2 linked regions of the Chryseolinea soli genome follow. The protein of the gene in region 1 interacts with the protein of each later gene in a pairwise test. Links are inferred from orthologs where the notes say so. Each region holds a gene or a part of one and is shown on either strand. Other genes may lie near its edges.

Region 1 (9,805 bases):
CGATGGCCAATTTTTTGAAAACAAATTTCGACGTGTCGGGCACAAAGAAACCGCTTTCATCCACGTATTGAATGGTCTGTCGCGTGGCATTTTTCTTTTGCTGAATCGAGAAATACACCAGCACCGCCATGATGGCCGGGAAGATCAAGGGCAACACAATGGTGGCGATGAGAAAGGATTTTTTCTGAACGCGGTTCAGAAATTCGCGCTGGATAATTAAAAATATCTTATTCATCGCTGCCTCCTTTCACCAGGGTAATGAAGATCTCGCTCATGGTCGGTATTTTTTCAATAAAGCTGTGCACTTCGGTAACGTTGGTCAGATCGCGGATCAGTTGATTGGGCGAAGTAACATGTCTTGATCGTATGACCGATCGGAAGAAGGTGTCTTCTATATTTTTTTGCTCCACCAATTCATACCCATCGCTGGAAAGATTGAAGGTGCCCTTATGTTCCACCACAAACGTGTTGGTGCGATACGTATCCTTCACTTGCTTCTTGGAGCCCTCCAGGATCTTTTTGGATTTGTTGATGAGCGCGATGTGGTCACAAAGATCTTCTACGGTCTCCATGCGGTGGGTGGAGAAAATGATGGTGCAGCCTTTTGCTTTCAGCTCCAGGATCTCTTGGGTGATCAACTGCGCGTTCACCGGGTCGAAGCCGGAGAAGGGTTCATCTAAAATGATCAGCCTGGGTTCGTGCATCACCGTGCTGATGAACTGCACTTTTTGCGCCATGCCCTTGCTGAGGTCCTCCACCTTCTTGTTCCACCAATCGGTGATCTCGAATTTCCGCATCCAGGCTTTGCTTTTTTCGGAAGCATCCTTGCGCGACAGTCCTTTGAGTTGCGCGAGGTATACCAGTTGCTCGCCCACTTTCAGTTTCTTGTACAACCCGCGCTCCTCCGGCAAATAGCCGATAGTGCCGATGTGTTTGGGCTGCAGGGGGTCTCCAAAAATGGAGATCTCGCCGCTGTCGGCGTTGATGATCTGATTGATGATGCGGATAAGGGTGGTCTTCCCGGCGCCATTGGGTCCCAGCAAACCAAAGATGGTTTGTTGCGGAATGGTCAGGCTTACCTGGTCCAGGGCTACGTGGTTGGTATAGCGCTTGGTAACGTGTTGAGCGATTAATGCGGCCTCCACTGTTGTTAGGTTTTTGGAATTAGTATCCGATTAACACTGGAAATTACAGAATAAATGTATTCTCTTTAACAAAGGATTTGGCTTTGCCGATTTTTCCATGGTAAAGCAGAACAGGAACCACATGTTTCACGCGCTACATAAATTGCTTTCGGCCATCCGCCCCATCACCCAGGAAGAGTGGCTCACCTTCACATCGTGCCTTACGGAAAAAAACTTCCCCGCGAAAACCGTGTGCCTGTCGGCGGGGCAGGTTTGTCGCGGATTATATTTTATTGAAACGGGCGCCGTGCGCTCTTATGCACTAAAGAATGGCCAGGAGATCTGCAATCATTTCTATTTCGAGAATGAGTTTGCCAGCGATTTTGAAAGCCTTACGCTCCAGCAACCGTCAAAGCATACATTAGAAACATTGGAAGAGACGCGCATCGTGTATGGCGACCGTGAAAAGATGTTGGCGTTGTATAAACGCGCACCTGTGTTTGAATCTATCGGAAGGGCTATCGTGGAACAAATGATGATCCGCCAAAATGCTTATGCAGGGTTGTTTACTTTATACTCGCCTACGGAGCGTTATCAATTTGTGGTGGAGCATCATCCCGAATTGGTGCGCCGGGTGCCCCTGCAATACCTGGCGACTTATCTCGGCGTGGCGCGCGAAACGCTGAGCAGGATCAGGGCTCGTATTTCAGATTGACCAGTGACACGATTTGCTTTTGTGACGATCGTCAAATGACAGCCGGATCCTATCGGTTTCCTTTGTATAAAAAATATGGAAACCATGATCAACGCCCTTATTGAAAGCTACGTCTCAGCCCTTGCGCAACGATCAATTGAAACGATCGATTCACTTCTCCATCCGGAGTTCAAAGTGATCGTAAACAAAAGCGTACCCCATCAATTGTCCACCTTTCTTTCCAAGACAAGCTACCTCGACCTGATCCGCAGCGGCAAAGCGGGTGGGGATGACTACAAGATCGAAGACTTGTCTATCCACGTGATGGGCCCCACGGCGATGGCGCAGTACACCTTACACGGCCGTCAAACGATCATGCACGTGTTTCTGCAGTTCATACAAGAAGATGAGGATTGGAAGATCGTGAGCAACATGCCCTACGTGACGGCATGTGCGCATGCGTAAAATCAATAAAATGTTGAATGGAAAGAAATGCGGCCCGGGTTAGCGTGAGGCTACTCCTTCTTGGAAAGTGATGTTGCCCATGGAAACATCCAGGTCGAAGGTGAGTGAGTTCTTGGCGTCTTTCGTGTAGGCGGCGTTGGCATACATGTTTTCGCCGATCTTTTTCAAATCGCCCGGGAGCTTCACGCTGCAAAGCCAGGAATCTTTGATCTTCACCAGTACGGGCGTGAGGTGGTCATTGGGAAGGACGATGAGCAGATTTCCGGCACCCACACTGCCCTTCACTTTATTGCTGACGAGCGGCTTGTTGCTGAAATCCAGCGTCATGTTGCCGAACCCTACGTCGGCCATCACAAAGCGCGTGCGCGACAAGTTGATGTTCTTTACATTGATCGAACCCAGATCCACTTTCACAAAGAAAGTATCCATGTCGATCTGGTTTTCAAGAGCCGAATTATAGTTCACATTAACGTCGGCGCTACCGGTGTTGATCTTCAGTTTTTTGATGGCCAGGCCGGAAAGGTCCACATTGGCATTGCCCACGCCATAGTTCAGTTCCAGGAAATAGGGCTTGGCGTCCGTGAGGTACATTTTCCAGATCTTGTCGTTGACGGGAGCGTCGGAGGCGCCAAAAAAACGGGCTGAAATGGTCTGACTGAGGCCTTCGGTTTGTACTTCTTCGAGATTGAGGAGGACTTCGCAGGTTTTGCCCTTTATTTCCTTCCGGAAGTTGTGGGCATAGGTCTGTTCGGTCTGATTGCTGAAAACGTTGAGAATTTCGGGGTTATGGGAGGGTTTGATATAGCAATTGCCACTATTGGCTTTCAAGGAAAGCCTGATATTTTCGCACGATTGGGAGTCTTCCACCGTGAACTGCTTCTTAATCTGACCCACTGTCACCCCCACAAGTGCAATTCCGCAACATGTTAACCAAATCTTTCTGTGCATGAACTGTATTTACGGCCTAACCCTCTGCAGGTTACGGCGTGTAAGTTTATAGTTGAAATAGTATAAAAAAAACCCCGTCTAAGATTAGTTAAACGGGGTCTGTTAAGAAGAGGTTGTGTCAATGTTAATTGAAAAACTCCTTCATTCGCTCAAAAAAGCCTTTTTCGTTCGCATCGGGTTGTGGTTCGAAGTTATGTGAGGTCCTCAAACTCTCCAATTTGGCCCTTTCTTCTGATGTCAGCTTTTTGGGCGTCCATACATTCACATAGATCAGTTGGTCGCCGGTTTCATAGCCATTCACGTCTTTTAGGCCTTTTCCACGCAACCGGAGGATCTTTCCGCTCTGGGTGCCGGGGTCGATCTTGATCTTCACCTTCCCGCTAACCGACGGCACTTCGATGCTTGTACCGATAGCCGCGTCGATAAAACTGATATAAAGGTCGTACACGAGGTTGTTGCCATCGCGCTTCAGGGCCTTGTCTTCCTGTTCTTCGATAAGGATGAGCAGGTCGCCGGCTATGCCGCCCCCAGGGGCCTCGTTGCCTTTGCCCGACATGGAGAGTTGCATGCCATCGGCTACACCGGCCGGTATTTTTACGCTGAGGATCTCTTCTTTGGAAACCAGACCGGAGCTATCCACGCCGGCAGGTCTTTTTTCGATCACTTGTCCCGAGCCGTCACAGGTGGGGCAGGTGCTGGCCGATACCATTTGACCCAGCATGGTGTTCACCACCTTGCGGACCTGGCCGGAGCCCTGGCAGGTCGTGCAGGTCTTGAAGGTTACGCCTTCTGCACGGATCAAGCGGTTTACCTTGATCTTTTTCTCTACACCGTGGGCCACTTCCTCCAGCGTGAGCTTCAGTTTGATCCGCAGGTTTGAGCCCTTCCGCTGGCGTCGTCCGCCACCACGGCTGGAACCACCAAAGAAACTTTCAAAAGGACTTCCTCCTCCGCCGCCACCAAAGATGTCACCAAACTGGCTGAAGATGTCCTCCATGTTCATTTCATGACCTCCAAAGCCACCGTTGCCGGGACGGGCATGGCCGAAGCGGTCGTATTTCGCGCGCTTGTCGGCATCGCTCAACACCTCGTAGGCCTCGGCTGCTTCCTTGAATTGTTCCTCCGCCTCCTTGTTGTCCGGATTTTTATCCGGATGGAATTGGATGGCCACCTTGCGATAGGCCTTCTTGATCTCGTCGGCAGAGGCAGTTTTGCTGACCCCCAGGATTTCGTAGTAGTCTCTTTTCGTTGACATGCAGTTAAATATTGAAGTGGATCGCCGGTGGGGAATTAACTTCCGACAACCACCTTGGCAAATCGTATTACTTTGTCATTTAATAGATAACCTTTCTCGACCACGTCCACGATTTTTCCTTTCTGGGCTGCGTCGGGCACGGGGATCTGGGTGATGGCTTCGTGAAGGTCGGGGTTGAACTCGGTCTGGGCGTTGATCTCCATCACCTTCACACCGGATTGCTCCAGGGTCTTTCTGAATTTATTGGCGATAAGGAAAAAGCCCTCCAGTTCTTTATCGTTCTTGTCTTTGAACGATTTTTCGGCGCGATCAAAATCGTCGGCTACGGGGAGAAGCTTGTTCAGCAATTGTTCGTTGGCAGACTGGATGAGTTCGAGCTTTTCCTTGGCCGTGCGGCGACGGAAGTTGTCGAATTCGGAGTAGAGACGGATGTATTTATCTTTTTGCTCATCCAATTCCTGCTGCAGCTTGATGGCGGGGTCTACCACCACATTTTCCGCGGAAGCACCTTCTTTGGTGCCGTTTTCCGCCACAGGGGTTTCCTGCTGGGCTGACACATTTTCTGCTGCCTCGTTATTTTCAGAGATCATTTCTTCGTTTTTGCTCATTTCGTTTTCATTTGCGTGGTTTTCCATAGACATATCGGATTGGAAAATTAACAAGGGGCAAATGTCAACAATTTTGCCAAAGGCATTTTATGCCAATCTGACATTTTTAGCCTTTGACACCTGGAGGGCGGTTAATGCAGGTTTTTCCAGATCAGATCCTTCAATTCGGTGATTCCTTGCGAGGTTATGGAGGAGATAAACACGGAGGGCAGTTCGGTTGGGAGCTCTTTTTTGATGGCTTCTTTCAATTCGTCGTCCAGCATATCGGCCTTGGAAATGGCCAAAAGCCGCTTTTTGTCCAAAAGCTCGGGATTGTATTTGCGCAGCTCGTTCAATAAAATATCGTATTCCACCCCGATGTCTTTGGCGTCGGCGGGGATCATGAACAGCAGTAAAGAATTTCGTTCGATGTGGCGGAGGAAACGGATACCCAGCCCTTTTCCTTCGGCCGCGCCTTCAATGATGCCGGGAATGTCGGCCATGACAAAAGAGTGTGCGTCGCGATAGGACACCACGCCCAGGTTTGGGGTGAGGGTGGTGAAGGGATAGTCGCCGATCTTCGGTTTGGCTGCCGACACCACCGAGAGCAGGGTAGATTTCCCTGCATTGGGGAACCCCACTAAACCGACGTCGGCCAGTAGTTTCAATTCCAAAACAATCCACTCCTCTTTGCCGGGCTCGCCGGGTTGGGCGTGTTGGGGGGCCTGGTTGGTGGAGGTTGCAAAAAAGGCGTTGCCTTTGCCGCCGCGACCACCGGGTGTGAGGATGTATTCTTTGCCGTCTTCGGTGATCTCGAAAAGGATCTCCTCGGTGTCGGCGCGCTTGGCCACGGTGCCCAGGGGCACGTCCAGGATCTCGTCTTCGCCGTCGTGGCCGGTCCGGTCCTGTTCTTCGCCGCGGTTGCCGTTGGTGGCGATCACGTGCTTCCGATACTTCAAGTGGAGGAGTGTCCAATGCTGGGCGTTGCCACGCAGGATCACGTGACCCCCACGGCCCCCGTTGCCGCCATCGGGACCGCCGTGTTGAATAAATTTCTCGCGATGAAAATGCAAATACCCCGCACCTCCGTGACCCGAGCGGGAACAAAATTTTACGTAGTCAATAAAGTTTGGTGAGGACACGGAGATGGCGGTTAATGAGTTTTTTTATACAAGACCTTTGCTCTAGAGCAGCAGGCTTTTATCGATCTCGCGGCAAAGGTTTGAAAAAATATTTTCAATGTCACCAACGCCTACGATGGATGAATACTTGCCCAGCTTTTTATAGTAGTCGGCAACCGAAACGGTCTCTGCTTTGTAGACGCTGATCCGGTTTGCGATCACTTCGGGCTTGGCATCGTCGGGACGGTTTTCTTTTACGGCGCGTTCGGCCAGTCGCTTCTTCAATTCTTCTTCAGGAACAACCAGTTCGATGAGCACTTTGATAGGGGCGCCCTTCGAGGCCAGCAATTTGTCGAGTGCTTCGGCCTGGGGTGTGGTGCGGGGGAAGCCGTCGAAGATGATGCCGGCGATCTGACCACTGCTCTTTATTTTATCGTCTACCATGTCGATCACCAATTGATCGGGCACGAGATTTCCTTTCGACATATAATCCTGGGCAAGTTTGCCGAGGGGTGTTCCTTCTTTGAGGTGTTTGCGGAAAAGGTCGCCCGTAGAGATGTGCATGAGCGAATATTTTTCAATGATTTTAGCACTTTGTGTGCCTTTACCTGCGCCGGGGGGGCCAAAGAGAATAAGGTTGATCATGTGAGCGTTGTCGGTTTACGTTGTAAAATGGGCCGCTTGGGTTGTATCAAGCTGACGAAGATAAGGAATGAAAGTTCGATTTACGCATGGGCGAATATGAAATTTAACCGGCCTTGTATACGTCCTTGAGGTTGCGGCCGAGTCCGTCGTAGTCGAGCCCATAGCCCAGCACGAACTCGTTCTCGATCTCGAAGCCAACGTATTTCACGTCAATCATTTTTTCACGGGCCGGTTGCTTGCGCAGGAGGGCCACCACTTCCACGGATTTTGTGCCCAGGCTTTTCAATTCCTCTACGATCTTTTGCAACGTGAGGCCGGTGTCTACAATATCTTCTACAATAATAATATCCTGGTTAAATAAACTTTCTTCCAGGCCGATCAGGGTCTTCATCTGCCCCGAGCTGGCGGTGCCTACGTAGGAAGAGATCTTCACAAAAGAAACCTTGCAGGGCACTTCGATTTGTTTAATGAGGTCTGATGCAAAGATGAACGAACCGTTGAGAATGGGCAGGAATACGGGTGTTTTCCCTGCATAGTCCGCATTGATGGTCTCCGCCAGGGCTTTCACCTGGTACTGAATTTTTGCTTTGCTGATGAACGGCTTGAACTCTAAATCCTTGATCTGCATAATGACTTCCCCGCTAAGGGACTGCAAAAATAACAGAATCTTAGAATTTGAAGAGAATACATTTTTGAATAGCTGATTTTGAGCGTCCGGCAAAGCATAAAAAAATCAACGTGTTGCATGTGCGTGGCCAGGGGTTGCTTAGCGGACAAATCGATACGACGTGGTGAACGAACACACACCGGTGACGCATGCGAATGCTGCCACGGTGTCAGAGAAAATATTTAGTGAGCAACTTCTCCGGGCCGGTAGCGATAGTGGCCAGTGATGACGTAATCGAAAAGACAATCCGACAGCTCTTGTCCTCTCCCAATGTTGTGTGCCATGAGGGGACGCAAACGATCCCCGGAGCGCTGCGTGGTGACGATGCCGATGTGGCCCAGTCCTCCGCCGAGATCCCAGGTCACGATGTCACCCGCTTCATAGTCTTTTGGGTCTTTGGATTTTTTTAGTTCCTCACCGTGACGCTTAAAAAATGTCATGAGGTTTGGCACCCGGCGGTGGTCGATGTTGGTGTCGGTGTGTTTCAGCCCCCAGCGTTGGGGGTAAAGTTTGAAGTTGTCCTTCATGTCGAGGTGAACTTCTTTTTGCAGATCGATGCCCAGCTTGCGATAGGCACGGATCACCACGTCGGTGCAGACACCCTTGTTGGCCGGCACATCACCGTTGGGATAAGGTATGCTGAAATAGGTGGGGTCGTATTCGACCGCATCGCGTGTGATCGCAATGGCGGCGCGTGACAGTTTCAGTTGGAAAGATTCGTCGGCCCCGAGGAGAACAAATACCAATAGACTTATGCGCAACATCATAGCAGTATGCTTTATCATTAGACAACGTCATGAGCTGGGTCTCTCCCTGACGAAAATAAAGTTACAAATCTTTCATTAATACCGTATACAATTTGATCATGGTATCGATGTCGTGTTTGTGCACTTTTTCATGAGGCGAGTGGGCGTCTTTCTCGGGTGCGCCTACAAAACACCAATCGATGGGGTACGGTGAGGTTTGAAGTTCGCGTCCATCGCTGGAGCCCATGCCTTCTACCTCCAGTTGGTGATCTATTTTTCTTTTTTTGGCGATGGCGATGATGCGGTCCACAAAACTGCGGCGGGGGAGGTTGCGGTCGCGCATCGAGATGGCCACGCCCTTGCCGTGTTCCACACCATCGGATACCCAGGTGATGTCGCTCACCAGGGCCTGGCTCACATTCCAGTTCTCGTACATGAATTTTGCCAGGTAAGGCACCGAGCCGCCACCGTGTTCTTCCCAACAACTGAAGACGATCACACCATCCTTTAATGTCTCGGCAACCTTTAATGCGTTGTACACACCAAGCCGGTTGTCGAGATAGGGCGATTGAATAAACTCCTTTGTCTCACGGAAATTGATTTTGTAGGTGAGGTCCGTGCCCCGGTCGATCTGTCTTCCGAATTTATAAAAGGCATGATTGTCTTTGTCAAATTCCAGTTCACATTCGATGGGGCCATGCGAATCTTCTCCCACTAACCGCGTGCCCATCTCTGCATCCGGACTGCCAATGGGCAGGAGTTGGTTGAAATAGCGCACGGTGAAGCCGATGCTGTCGATGTGTGCGAAGATGGCTGTGCGGGGTTCGCCGAACTTGAGCAGGATGCAATCCTGAAATTCATCGCCCGAGAAGACTTCGGGCTTCACCTTCCACTTCTTTTTTTCTTTTGCGATATAAGACAATAAAAACTTCGTCATGCCGACTTCATTTCCGGAAGGTGCATGTATTTCGCAAAGTTGTTTCAGGAGCTTCATAGGCGCGTGAGGGGCTACGGAGGAGGATTAGTTAGTAACGCAACTTTATTCTAAATTTTCGTTAGAAAAAAGGAGCCTTATGCTTTTTAATTTAAGTGAACACAATTCCATCGCCAATCATTTCGTGGCCGAGCTGCGTGACCGGCAGGTTCAGAAAGACCGGCTCCGCTTTCGCAAGAATGCCCACCGGCTGGGTCAGATCATGGCCTATGAGATCTCGCGCCACATGCATTATCGCAACACACCCATAGAAACGCCGTTGGGCACCTCGGTCGTGAACCTGATGCCCGAGCCCCCGGTGATAATTGCCATCATGCGGGCGGGCCTGCCTTACTTTCAGGGCTTTCTCGATTTCTTTGATCAGTCCGACGCTGGCTTCATTGGCGCCTACCGCCAGGAAGGGCACACGGAAATTGTGATCAACCTGGAATACCTGGCCACCCCATCGCTGGCGCAACGCGAGGTGATCCTGGTGGATCCCATGCTGGCCACGGGAAAATCGATCGTGCAATCGGTAAATGCTTTGGCGAAGAACGGAAAACCTTCCCATCTTTACGTA
Region 2 (9,959 bases), 4.5 Mb from region 1 along the record:
GGGCAGGAAGTCAGTTTACCAAACTGCAACACAGCTTCCAGGAATGCGAGGAACAGATCGCCGCGGGAAGACGCTTCCTGAGCGCGTCTATTACCGATTACAATACAAGCACGGTGGTGTTTCCGTGGAACATCGCCGCCAAGGTATTCGGCTTCAAGCCCCATCAGTGGCAGTACGCCAGCAAGGCGCAACGGCAAAACGTGGACGCGCAGGACCTCTTTCGAAAATCTTAATCCGTCATATTATAAACAACTATAAACATAACCGTCACGCAGGGAGACCACAATATTTACCAACTCATCCCACTGAACTAAGTCAACGTAGCGTCTTTTTGTTACGTACTGGCCGTTTACATCTAATAAAAACACCATTACCATGTCTGAAGAGAAAGAAGAACCGATCAACCCGATGATGGAAGAAATGAAAAAGCAATGGGCTGCGATGGGCATCGACCCGAACCAGATGCTTTCCTATATGAACAATGCCATGGGCATGCAGCAGAACATTCAGGACCAGTTCAATCAAGCCATGGGCAGCAACCCCTTCCTGCAGAATCTGATGGGTATGGCGGGCGGTCAGGCTCCTGCTGGCGACATGCTGAATATGTTCGACGACAGTCCTGAGGTAAAAGAAGACTCTGATCTTGCGCCTGCCGAGCTCAAGGCTGTGCTCTGCGGAGCAAACATCGCATACGCGAATACCCAATACCTCAACACGCTCTCTACCTATGGCCCTGTCGAAGATATTCTTGAAGGCCTGGAAAATGCCTGGAGCATAAGCTCGCGCGAAGATCTACTGGGAACGCTCGACTGGCTGGACAAGAATGGCCACAAGGCATATTTCGATATCATCTGGACCAAGCTCAGTACGCTGCCGAAGGCCGAGTGGCGCGCCGGTATCAAAAGTCTCGAGCTGCAGGCCATGGCCGACACCAACATCGAGCCTGAGCGCCTCATGACCTATGCTACCCACATCCTGGAAGGGTATCCCGGCCTGCTCAGCCACGGAATTTTTGCCAAGGCAAAAACTCCTGATGTCACCGCCTGGGATCTCACCCGCGCCATTAACCTGTGCCGCTTTGGCTTCGACGTAGAGTACCTAACACGCGACGAAGCGTTGAAGAAGATCCAGGAGTTTGCACAGAAGCTTTACAGCACCTATGATTCCTGGAGGTCATTATCGGAGGGCTATGTGACAGGTTTCGCGATGTGGAGCGGCGAAGGTGACGACCTCGACGAACGGATACAGCAGCACGGTGTCCTATTGCAGCATCCGAAAAGCCCCTGGACGACGATCAGCTGGAAGTAACACCATGCGAGACGATTGCCATTTCGGCTGGTGTTTTTTTGAGTTTTTTCCTTGAATGAACTGGGGAAAATGCGATTATCATGAAAATGGGCGAAAAAGATTTTGGGACAATTTGCCCAAAATCTTTTTAAGCGCATCGGTTTGCCGACGAAGCCAACAAGGGTGCTCATTAACCTTAGCACCCACCGACATTACGCATCGCATAAATCACATTGCCAGAAACTGATAAGTTGAGAATTTTATGGTCATTTGAAGGAAGCAAGAGCTTCCATGTCTTTCCATGGTCCGATGAACCAGAGATGCCGTTCTGGTGGCTGCAAAATAAATTTTCACCAATCTGCACAATATTAAAAACGTAAGCAGGAAGTCCTTCATCAATAGATTGCCAGGTAATTCCGTCGTCATGCGATGTTCGTACCCGATATCTTCTTTCCGTAGACTCTGTTATAGCGGCAAACCCACCGTTGATTCGCTGTATATCCATGCCGTGTTCACCTTCACTGGTCACCAAGTTCCAGTGGTCGCCATTATCCGTAGACCGTATTATGCCTTTCTGAGTTACCCCCATGAGTACACCACCTGATTCTGCCAATTTCCTGACCCCCTTGGATGCAGAAAAGACCTGCTTCCAAGATTTCCCACCGTCGACGGGTTTAAACAAGCCGGTATTTGTTCCGATGAAAACTATGCCATTGTCAGCTTCAAAAACCGTAAGGACGTCTTTAGGCAGGAAATTCCGATGTATCGGCAACCAATCTTTTTTTCCGTTAATCATCTGCAAAACTTGCCCATCATTATAATTGAATGCCAACACTCCCGTCTCGCTAGGGAATATGCCGACTCGATTGCCGGAAAAAAAAATCTCTTTACTCCAATTAGGAACTGCGGAATTTCGTTTGTTGAAGAATAACCCATCTCCAGCGCGCAAAAAGAAGCCATCGTTAGTAGCAAAGCCTCCACCGATCATGAAGCCTTTTTGACCCGAATTGTCGGGAAGTCCTTCGGTAATGTCTTGCCATGTCCGTCCGCCATCAACCGATTTGAAAACCATTTTTGAAGTCACCGACTTAATGACAGTAGAATTCTGTTTGACACGAACGACTGAATCTGATGGCCTAAATTCGGATGCCTGATTTAATGCTAGGAGAAAGAATGCGAAAAAAATAAAGCTGTATGTCTTCATGACTTTAACTGGATTGGTGAAATAATAATGTAAGAATTTTTGGCCTTCACTAGCGCACGCCATCACGCGATATCGCGAGCTACTTTTATTCGTGAAGCACCCAAAACTAAGGCTTCCTACGCGTCCATGCGTTAAAGGCTTGTAAAAGAATGTTAATGAAATGTAAAATTACAATGTCGAATGTCGAATAATGTTGTCTCGTTATGATTTGTATGACTGAATCCAAGGGAGTTCTAAAATTGATATCCGCCTGTTATCGGAAGGGGAGGGAATGGATAGATTTGGTCGGGCACTTTTTGACCTGTTGAAAGCAGAGACAGAAGAGACGAAATGCTAATCTGCTTAAGGAGGGACTCCATAACGTGCACATGGGAAAACAAAGAAGTCGAAAAAATCGGTTTTAAAGGTCATTTCATTTACAGCGGTGATGTAAGTAAATGATCGCCAATGCGATTTTTGAAATGGGCACCCTCGCGAAGAATTCTAAAGGATAATTCAGTCGTTGATCGATCACCGTTATAAAATGCGCCGCACTCAAAATAAATTGTCCAAAGCTAAAAATAACTGCTTGAGACGATGCTCGAAATGAGACCGGCTATCTTCGATGATTATCCTGCTATTGCTAACCTTCATACCATCAGTTGGCAGCAGCACTATCGTGGAATTTTTTCGAAATATTTTTTGAATAACCAAGTCGAGCGGAATCGATGGGTGCTATGGCATCGACGGATGAGCGTTCCGCTTGAAAATCAACGCGTCACGGTCGCTATACACGACCATGCGCTCGTAGGTTTTGCTTGCTTATTTTTAGACGACGATCCGGTTTTTGGATCTTTGCTCGACAACCTGCACGTCGCCGCTTCCCATCATGGTTTAGGTATTGGTAGATCGTTGATCGAAACATGCGCCCGTCAACTATTGAGCAGCAACACATCGAAATTGTATCTCTGGGTCTTTGAGAAAAATGAAAAGGCGAAATCTTTTTATGAACGACTAGGCGGTATTCATGTAGAAAATATTGAAACAAAGCTTGAAGACGGTTCTAGTGCCGTTTCCTGCCGGTATGTGTGGCATGATGTCTCAAATTTGATTCGTTAAGTTCAGAGGAATTTGAAGCCTGATGATCGAAGAGTAGTGGATACATGCAAGTTCTTTCAATTGAGAAGCGAAGCACATTGAAGGCTGTGGCGAAGTGAACGTTTTGCACCTTGCCGATGGCGGGGCTTTCATCGCAGATTTTGTATCGACTTGATTCTGAACGACTTTCAAAATTCATTTTCCGATACAAAACTTACTGAAAATATTATCCAACAAATCATCCGTCGTAATCGCCCCCGTGATCTCACCCAGGTAATGCAACGACTGCCGGATATCCATCGCCAAAAAATCCCCCGTAACCCCTTGGCTCATCCCATCCAGCACACGCCCCAGCGAGTCATACGTCTGCAACAGATTCTGATAATGCCGCAGGTTGGTCACCATCACATCTCCCGTCTTCACTTCCCGCACCTGCACTTTCGCCAACAACTTTTCCTTGAGCACGCCCACGTTCGTGTGTGCGGCTGCTGAGATGAATGTAAAATCTTCCGTCTTCAGTTTTTCCAGCAATAGGGGATCAGCCTTATCCAACTTGTTGCCCACGTTGATGTGCGGAATACCCAGCGCAGCCAACTCCCGGCGCTGCGTATCGATTTCCTCTAGCGTGGTGTTGGCAAGATCAAAGAGATAAATGATCAGCGAAGCCTTCTTCATCCGGTCGCGCGTACGTTCCACGCCAATGGCCTCGATCACGTCGCTGGTTTCGCGCAGTCCGGCTGTATCAATAAAACGAAAGTTGATACCGCCCAAAACGATCTCATCTTCAATGGCGTCGCGTGTGGTACCGGGAATGTCCGACACAATGGCTCTCTCTTCATTCAACAACGTATTGAGCAACGTGGATTTGCCGGCATTTGGTTTTCCGGCAATCACCGTGGGCACGCCATTCTTGATCACATTCCCCTGGTCAAACGAATCGATCAAGGCGCGCAAAACGGACCGGATGCGCGTGATCAAATTTCTCAGATCATCGCGCTGTGCAAACTCCACATCTTCCTCCCCAAAATCCAACTCGAGTTCAATGAGCGAAGCAAAATGAATCAGCTCCTCCCGAAGCCGGTCAATCTCCTTCGAAAACCCGCCGCGCATCTGGTTGAGAGCCGCCTGGCGGGCGTTATCCGTTTCGGCATGGATCAGGTCTGCAACGGCTTCGGCTTGTGCCAGATCGAAACGACCATGAAAGAATGCACGTTTTGTAAACTCACCGGGTTCGGCGAGACGCGCTCCATTTTTCAGCAACGTTTTGATGATCTCTTTTACGATGAACGGCGATCCATGACACGAGATCTCCACCGCATTCTCCTTGGTAAACGAATTTGGCTCGCGGAACAAAGCCACCAACACTTCGTCAATAGTCCTGCCATTGTCGTGCAACGTCCCAAAGTGCAGGGTATGGGTGGCCTGTGAAAGCAGGTCTTTCCCCTTAAAACATTTCTGAGTAATGCCAATGGCCTCCTTCCCCGACAAACGGATCACGGAAATGGCAGCAATGCCGGGAGCAGTGGCCAACGCTACAATGGTATCTTCGGTGTGCACGGACATGGGCGCAAGTTACGGCTTGTCAACGACCCCGCAAGTCTTTCCGTTCCTCAGGCCCGCACGATCAGCACGGGAATATGCACCCGGTGCCGCACCGTATCCACCGTGGTGCCAAACACCAGGTCCTTGAAGAACTTGTGACCGTGGGCACCCATCACCAGCAGGTCGGCCTGGAACTCTGTCACCATTTCCGGGATGCAGCGGCGCGGGTTTCCATAGCCCACTTTGACCTCTACGCTGTAGCCTCGCTCCAACAGTTGTGTCCGGTAATTTTCCAGCGAGGCGGCATCGGTATACGACTCATGGTCGGCAATGTCAGCGCCGTAGACCATGGCGCCGGCGGTTTCCACCACGTGCAGCAACACATAGCGCGCGTTTTTGCCGCCCTGGGCCAGCGCACTGCGGATGGTCAGGCTGTCGATGTCGCTGAAGTCAAGGGTGATGGCAATGCGGTTGTAGACCAGGTCGTGGTTCACATCCAGCGTAACGGCTTGGCCATGCGGTCCGCGGGCATCGCGTTCGGCGGCGCGCCGTTCGATAAGAGGCTTCAGGGTGATGTAGAGGAGCAAACCGGCAGCGGCCACGCAAACCGGCACGGCCGTGATCCAGATGATCCACGCCGAGTCGCCGGCCATGACCAGCCAGCCCGTAATTTCCTGGATGACGAGCTTCACGTTCAATCCCACAATGACGGCGGCGATGACCCACGCGGCCACTTTCAGCCAGGGCTTGATCACGAAGACGCCCATCTTGCTTTTATCGCTGTTGAAATGGATGAGCGGGATGATGGCAAAGCCCAGTTGCAAGCTCAGGATCACCTGGCTGAAAATGAGCAACGCCCCGGTTTCCGCTTCGCCGTAAATGATGATGACGAGCAGGGCAGGGACGATAGCGATCAACCGCGTGATGAGCCGTCGCAGCCAGGGGGCGATGCGCAGGTTAAGATAGCCTTCCATCACGATCTGTCCGGCCAGTGTGCCCGTGATCGTGGAGCTTTGTCCTGCGGCCACAAGCGCAATACCAAATAGGAGGGAAGCCCATTTCGTGCCCAGCAGGGGCGCGAGAAATTTGTAGGCGTCCTGTATTTGCTCTACATCGTTCAAGCCCGCTTTAAAGAATGTGGCGGCCGCCAAAACAAGAATGGCAGCGTTCACAAAGAACGCCGCATTCAAGGCTACGGCCGAATCGATGAAGTTATATTTAATGGCCGACCAAATCCCTTTCTCGCTGGTGTTATAGCGCCGGGTTTGCACGAGCGATGAATGCAGGTATAGGTTGTGCGGCATCACCGTGGCGCCGATAATGCCAATGGCGATATAAAGCGCCTGCTCGTTCGGCAGCGAAGGCACAAAACCGCGCGCCAGCTCTGCCACGGGCGGTTTGGCCAGGATCATCTCCACCAGGAAGGCACCGCCGATGATGGCGACCAGGGCAATGATAAACGTTTCGATGCGGCGCATGCCATAGCTTTGCAGCACCAGCAGGAGCAGCGTGTCCAGCACGGTCAAGCTCACCCCCCAGATCAGGGGCAACCCGAAGAGGAGTTGAAGGCCGATGGCCATCCCCAACACTTCCGCCAGGTCGCAGGCGGCGATGGCAATTTCGGCCAGGATCCACAATGAAAAGTTTACGGGCCGGCTATACGCCGTCCGCGAGGCCTGTGCCAGGTCCAGTTGGCGCACGATGCCCAGACGGGCGCTCAGGCTTTGGAGGAGCAGCGCCATCATGTTGGACATCAGCAACACCCAAAGCAGCGAGTAGCCAAACTTGCTTCCACCGGCAATATCGGTGGCCCAGTTGCCCGGATCCATATAACCCACGCTTACCAGGTAGGCCGGCCCCATAAAGGCCAGCATCTTGCGCCAGCCTTTCCGTTGTGTGTCCACGGAGGCGTGGACTTCGCTGAGTGATTTTCGCTGTATAGTATCGGTTTCCATTTGCTTTTATTACGCGGTTACTAATATGTTCTCGGCCACGGTCTTGCTGATCGTCACTCGTTTGCCATCCACTTCCACTTCCATGCTTTCGTCGTATTCTTCTTTGCCGATGAGGATGATCGTCTTGCCGGGCACGGCGCCAATGCGGTTGAGGTACTTCAATAAATTCGAATCCGAATCGTGCACCGCCTCGATGGTTCCCGTATAGCCCGCGGCCAGGCCATGCAGCGGCTGGCGCAAGGGCACGGCGATCTTGCCGTGTTTGTCGGGAATGGGTTCGCCATGCGGGTCGGTGGTGGGGAAGCCCAGGAATTCGTCCAGCTTCTGGATGAGCACGGCCGACTGGATGTGCTCCAGTTGCTCGGCGATCTCATGCACCTCATCCCAGTTGAACCGAAGCTTTTCCACCAGGAACGTCTCCCAAAGCCGGTGCTTGCGGATCACCATCAGCGCTTCGCTCTTACCTTGCTTGGTGATCTTCACGCCATAATACTTCTCATAGGAGATGAGATTCTTGGCCGACAGCTTCTTGATCATGTCCGTCACCGAAGCCGCCTTGGTATGCATGACTTCGGCGATTTCATTGGTAAGCACGGCCTGCGATCCGCTGGCGGAAAGGTGGTAGATGGCTTTCAGGTAGTTTTCTTCCGTGAAGCTGGGCATGGCATGGAGATATCGATTTACAAAAATAAAAATTTAGGCTAGTCTAAAAAATAATTCAGGCAAAAATGTTTTGAACGGCCCAGGCAGGGATGCGTTCAGGCTAAAACGTAGCGAATGGCCTTGAAAAGCTTGTTTTCTTCCGTTTCCCAGAAGACGTTATGGGGCGGAACGGTATAAAAAGGACCGGCCTTCAACGCACGTAACGTGCTTTCCCCATCAAAATTTTCGGGATCGAAAACGACGGCGGCGCGATAAGGAACACACCGCGCCACCCAGGCCGGGTGGTCAATGAGCAACATGGGTAGTTGGTAGGCGAGGTATTCGTAGAGTTTGGTTGGTGTGCTGTGGATGGTAGAAGGATTGGGCGGATAGGACACGATGCCGAAGTCCGCCGTTTGAATAGCGTCCAGAATGGCCGTGTGTGGCACGAGCTGGTCGCCGCCCTGCAAGGTCACAAACGGCTTGTCCTTCAGCAAGCCCTTCAATTTGTGAAGCGTGCCCGCGTGAGCGCAATACCCGATAATGACCAACCTGATCCGGCTGTCAAGAGCGTGAAGCTTGGACGCCACGTCCACGGCCACGAAGACTCCGGTGGTTTCTGCCAGCGTGCCGCTGAACAATAAGTGGATCGTATCGCGTTCGCTCTCCTTCCGTGACGGCGGGTGTACACCAGATTGGGGTGAGCGCACCTTGTTTTCCAACACCACTTTTCGTTTCCCCAAGAACTGCAGCTCTTTTTCATAGCCTACTTCCGCGAGAATGTAAAGCGAAACCCACAGCTTCGACAACCGTTCTTTGATCCGGACAATGCCTGCGGCGACGGGACGCAGCAGGGGGGTGAACGTCGGGCTATGCAAAATATTCAGCGCGTAGTTCTCCTGCACATCATAGATCACCCGGCAGCCCGTGAGTCCTTTTGCCGCCAGCGAGATCCACAAAAGTTCATGCGTGCAAACGATCAGCACATCCGGGCGCAAGCGCAACACGGTCCACAACACGGTGAAGACGCGCAGCAGGCGGGCGACACTGATCCTCCGGAAAGGTTTAAGGGAATGGACCGCGATCGAACTCGCCCCGGCAGGCGCCTGACCTTCATACCCGATAACATGCACATCATATTCGCGGGCCAGACTCACCCCCAGCTTTTCAAACATGCGCGTGTCGTTCACGGGTTTCAACAGGGAGGCGAGGACTATTCTCCTTTTTTTTATTTCTTGCATGTCGATTTAAAGCATTTAAAGCTAATACAATGGAATTGAAAGAACGCATCGAAAAGATCTGGGACGACCGCACATTGCTTCAACAGGCTGAAAGCCAGGAGCTCATTCGCTCCGTAGTAGAGAAACTGGACAAGGGCGAGCTGCGCGTGGCCGAGCCCGTGGCCACCGGCTGGCAGGTGAACGAATGGGTGAAAAAAGCGGTGATCCTCTATTTCCCCATCCAACAAATGGAGACCATCGAGGTAGGTCCTTTCGAATTTCACGATAAGATAAAATTGAAACGCAACTACAAAGACCTCGGCGTCCGCGTGGTGCCGCATGCTGTGGCCCGTCACGGATCCTATATCAGCAAGGGCGTGATCCTGATGCCGTCCTATGTCAATATCGGTGCCTATGTCGACGAAGGGACCATGGTCGATACCTGGGCCACCGTAGGGAGCTGTGCACAGATCGGGAAAAATGTTCACCTCAGCGGAGGCGTGGGCATTGGCGGTGTGCTGGAACCTGTGCAGGCCGCACCCGTTATCATCGAAGATGGTGCGTTCCTGGGGTCGCGATGCATTGTGGTAGAAGGGGTCAGGGTAGGCAAGGAGGCCGTGCTGGGCGCCAACGTAGTGTTGACGGCAAGCTCGAAAGTGATTGATGTAACGGGCTCAAAACCAATTGAATACAAAGGTTTTGTTCCGGATCGCTCCGTGGTCATCCCCGGCACCTACGCCAAGACATTTCCCGCGGGCGAGTTCCAGGTGCCTTGTGCACTCATCATCGGCAAACGCAAAGAGAGCACCGACAAAAAAACGTCGTTGAACGATGCGCTCCGCGAAAATAATGTGTCGGTCTAGCCGTCTCTGAAGAGGAGTTGGCACACGCTTTGGATTTCATAAATCGTTTACATCACCGTACGATGTAATTGTGTAAATTTGGTTTGATAAACGATGAAGAGAGGAGCATTTAGTTTTTTTATCGTCGCCCTTCTTTCCGGCTTTGTTGCCGAGCAGAATGATGCATACC

The links.
Region 2: the proteins of D4L85_RS06370 (region 1) and D4L85_RS24975 interact in binary tests that used the Escherichia coli proteins (3 or more experiments, as listed by UniProt). The link is inferred for Chryseolinea soli from one-to-one orthologs.

The regions. Positions count from the first base shown.
Region 1 is NZ_CP032382.1:1,485,462-1,495,266, reverse strand. The notes cover bases 3,322-6,130. They hold D4L85_RS06370 (nucleotide exchange factor GrpE), read right to left. Parts: upstream 5,122-6,130; coding sequence 4,522-5,121; downstream 3,322-4,521. Other genes in these bases: obgE (GTPase ObgE), read right to left, coding at 5,226-6,130; dnaJ (molecular chaperone DnaJ), read right to left, coding at 3,356-4,486. In the rest of the region: D4L85_RS06400 (ABC transporter permease), read right to left, coding at 1-235; D4L85_RS06395 (ABC transporter ATP-binding protein), read right to left, coding at 228-1,145; D4L85_RS06390 (Crp/Fnr family transcriptional regulator), read left to right, coding at 1,267-1,839; D4L85_RS06385 (nuclear transport factor 2 family protein), read left to right, coding at 1,915-2,283; D4L85_RS06380 (hypothetical protein), read right to left, coding at 2,323-3,231; more of obgE, read right to left, coding at 6,131-6,215; D4L85_RS06360 (adenylate kinase), read right to left, coding at 6,258-6,839; hpt (hypoxanthine phosphoribosyltransferase), read right to left, coding at 6,943-7,467; D4L85_RS06350 (DUF1287 domain-containing protein), read right to left, coding at 7,689-8,273; D4L85_RS06345 (M20/M25/M40 family metallo-hydrolase), read right to left, coding at 8,335-9,246; upp (uracil phosphoribosyltransferase), read left to right, coding at 9,326-9,805. UniProt on the Escherichia coli protein: Participates actively in the response to hyperosmotic and heat shock by preventing the aggregation of stress-denatured proteins, in association with DnaK and GrpE. It is the nucleotide exchange factor for DnaK and may function as a thermosensor.
Region 2 is NZ_CP032382.1:5,946,321-5,956,279, forward strand. Bases 4,623-7,585 are described here. They hold D4L85_RS24975 (Nramp family divalent metal transporter), read right to left. Parts: upstream 7,066-7,585; coding sequence 5,179-7,065; downstream 4,623-5,178. Other genes in these bases: mnmE (tRNA uridine-5-carboxymethylaminomethyl(34) synthesis GTPase MnmE), read right to left, coding at 4,623-5,131; D4L85_RS24980 (metal-dependent transcriptional regulator), read right to left, coding at 7,075-7,585. Also shown: D4L85_RS24950 (LemA family protein), read left to right, coding at 1-233; D4L85_RS24955 (DUF1266 domain-containing protein), read left to right, coding at 376-1,308; D4L85_RS24960 (WD40/YVTN/BNR-like repeat-containing protein), read right to left, coding at 1,484-2,491; D4L85_RS24965 (GNAT family N-acetyltransferase), read left to right, coding at 3,068-3,589; more of mnmE, read right to left, coding at 3,764-4,622; more of D4L85_RS24980, read right to left, coding at 7,586-7,728; D4L85_RS24985 (glycosyltransferase family protein), read right to left, coding at 7,824-8,948; D4L85_RS24990 (2,3,4,5-tetrahydropyridine-2,6-dicarboxylate N-succinyltransferase), read left to right, coding at 8,978-9,790; D4L85_RS24995 (DUF3108 domain-containing protein), read left to right, coding at 9,884-9,959. UniProt on the Escherichia coli protein: H(+)-stimulated, divalent metal cation uptake system. Involved in manganese and iron uptake. Can also transport cadmium, cobalt, zinc and to a lesser extent nickel and copper. Involved in response to reactive oxygen.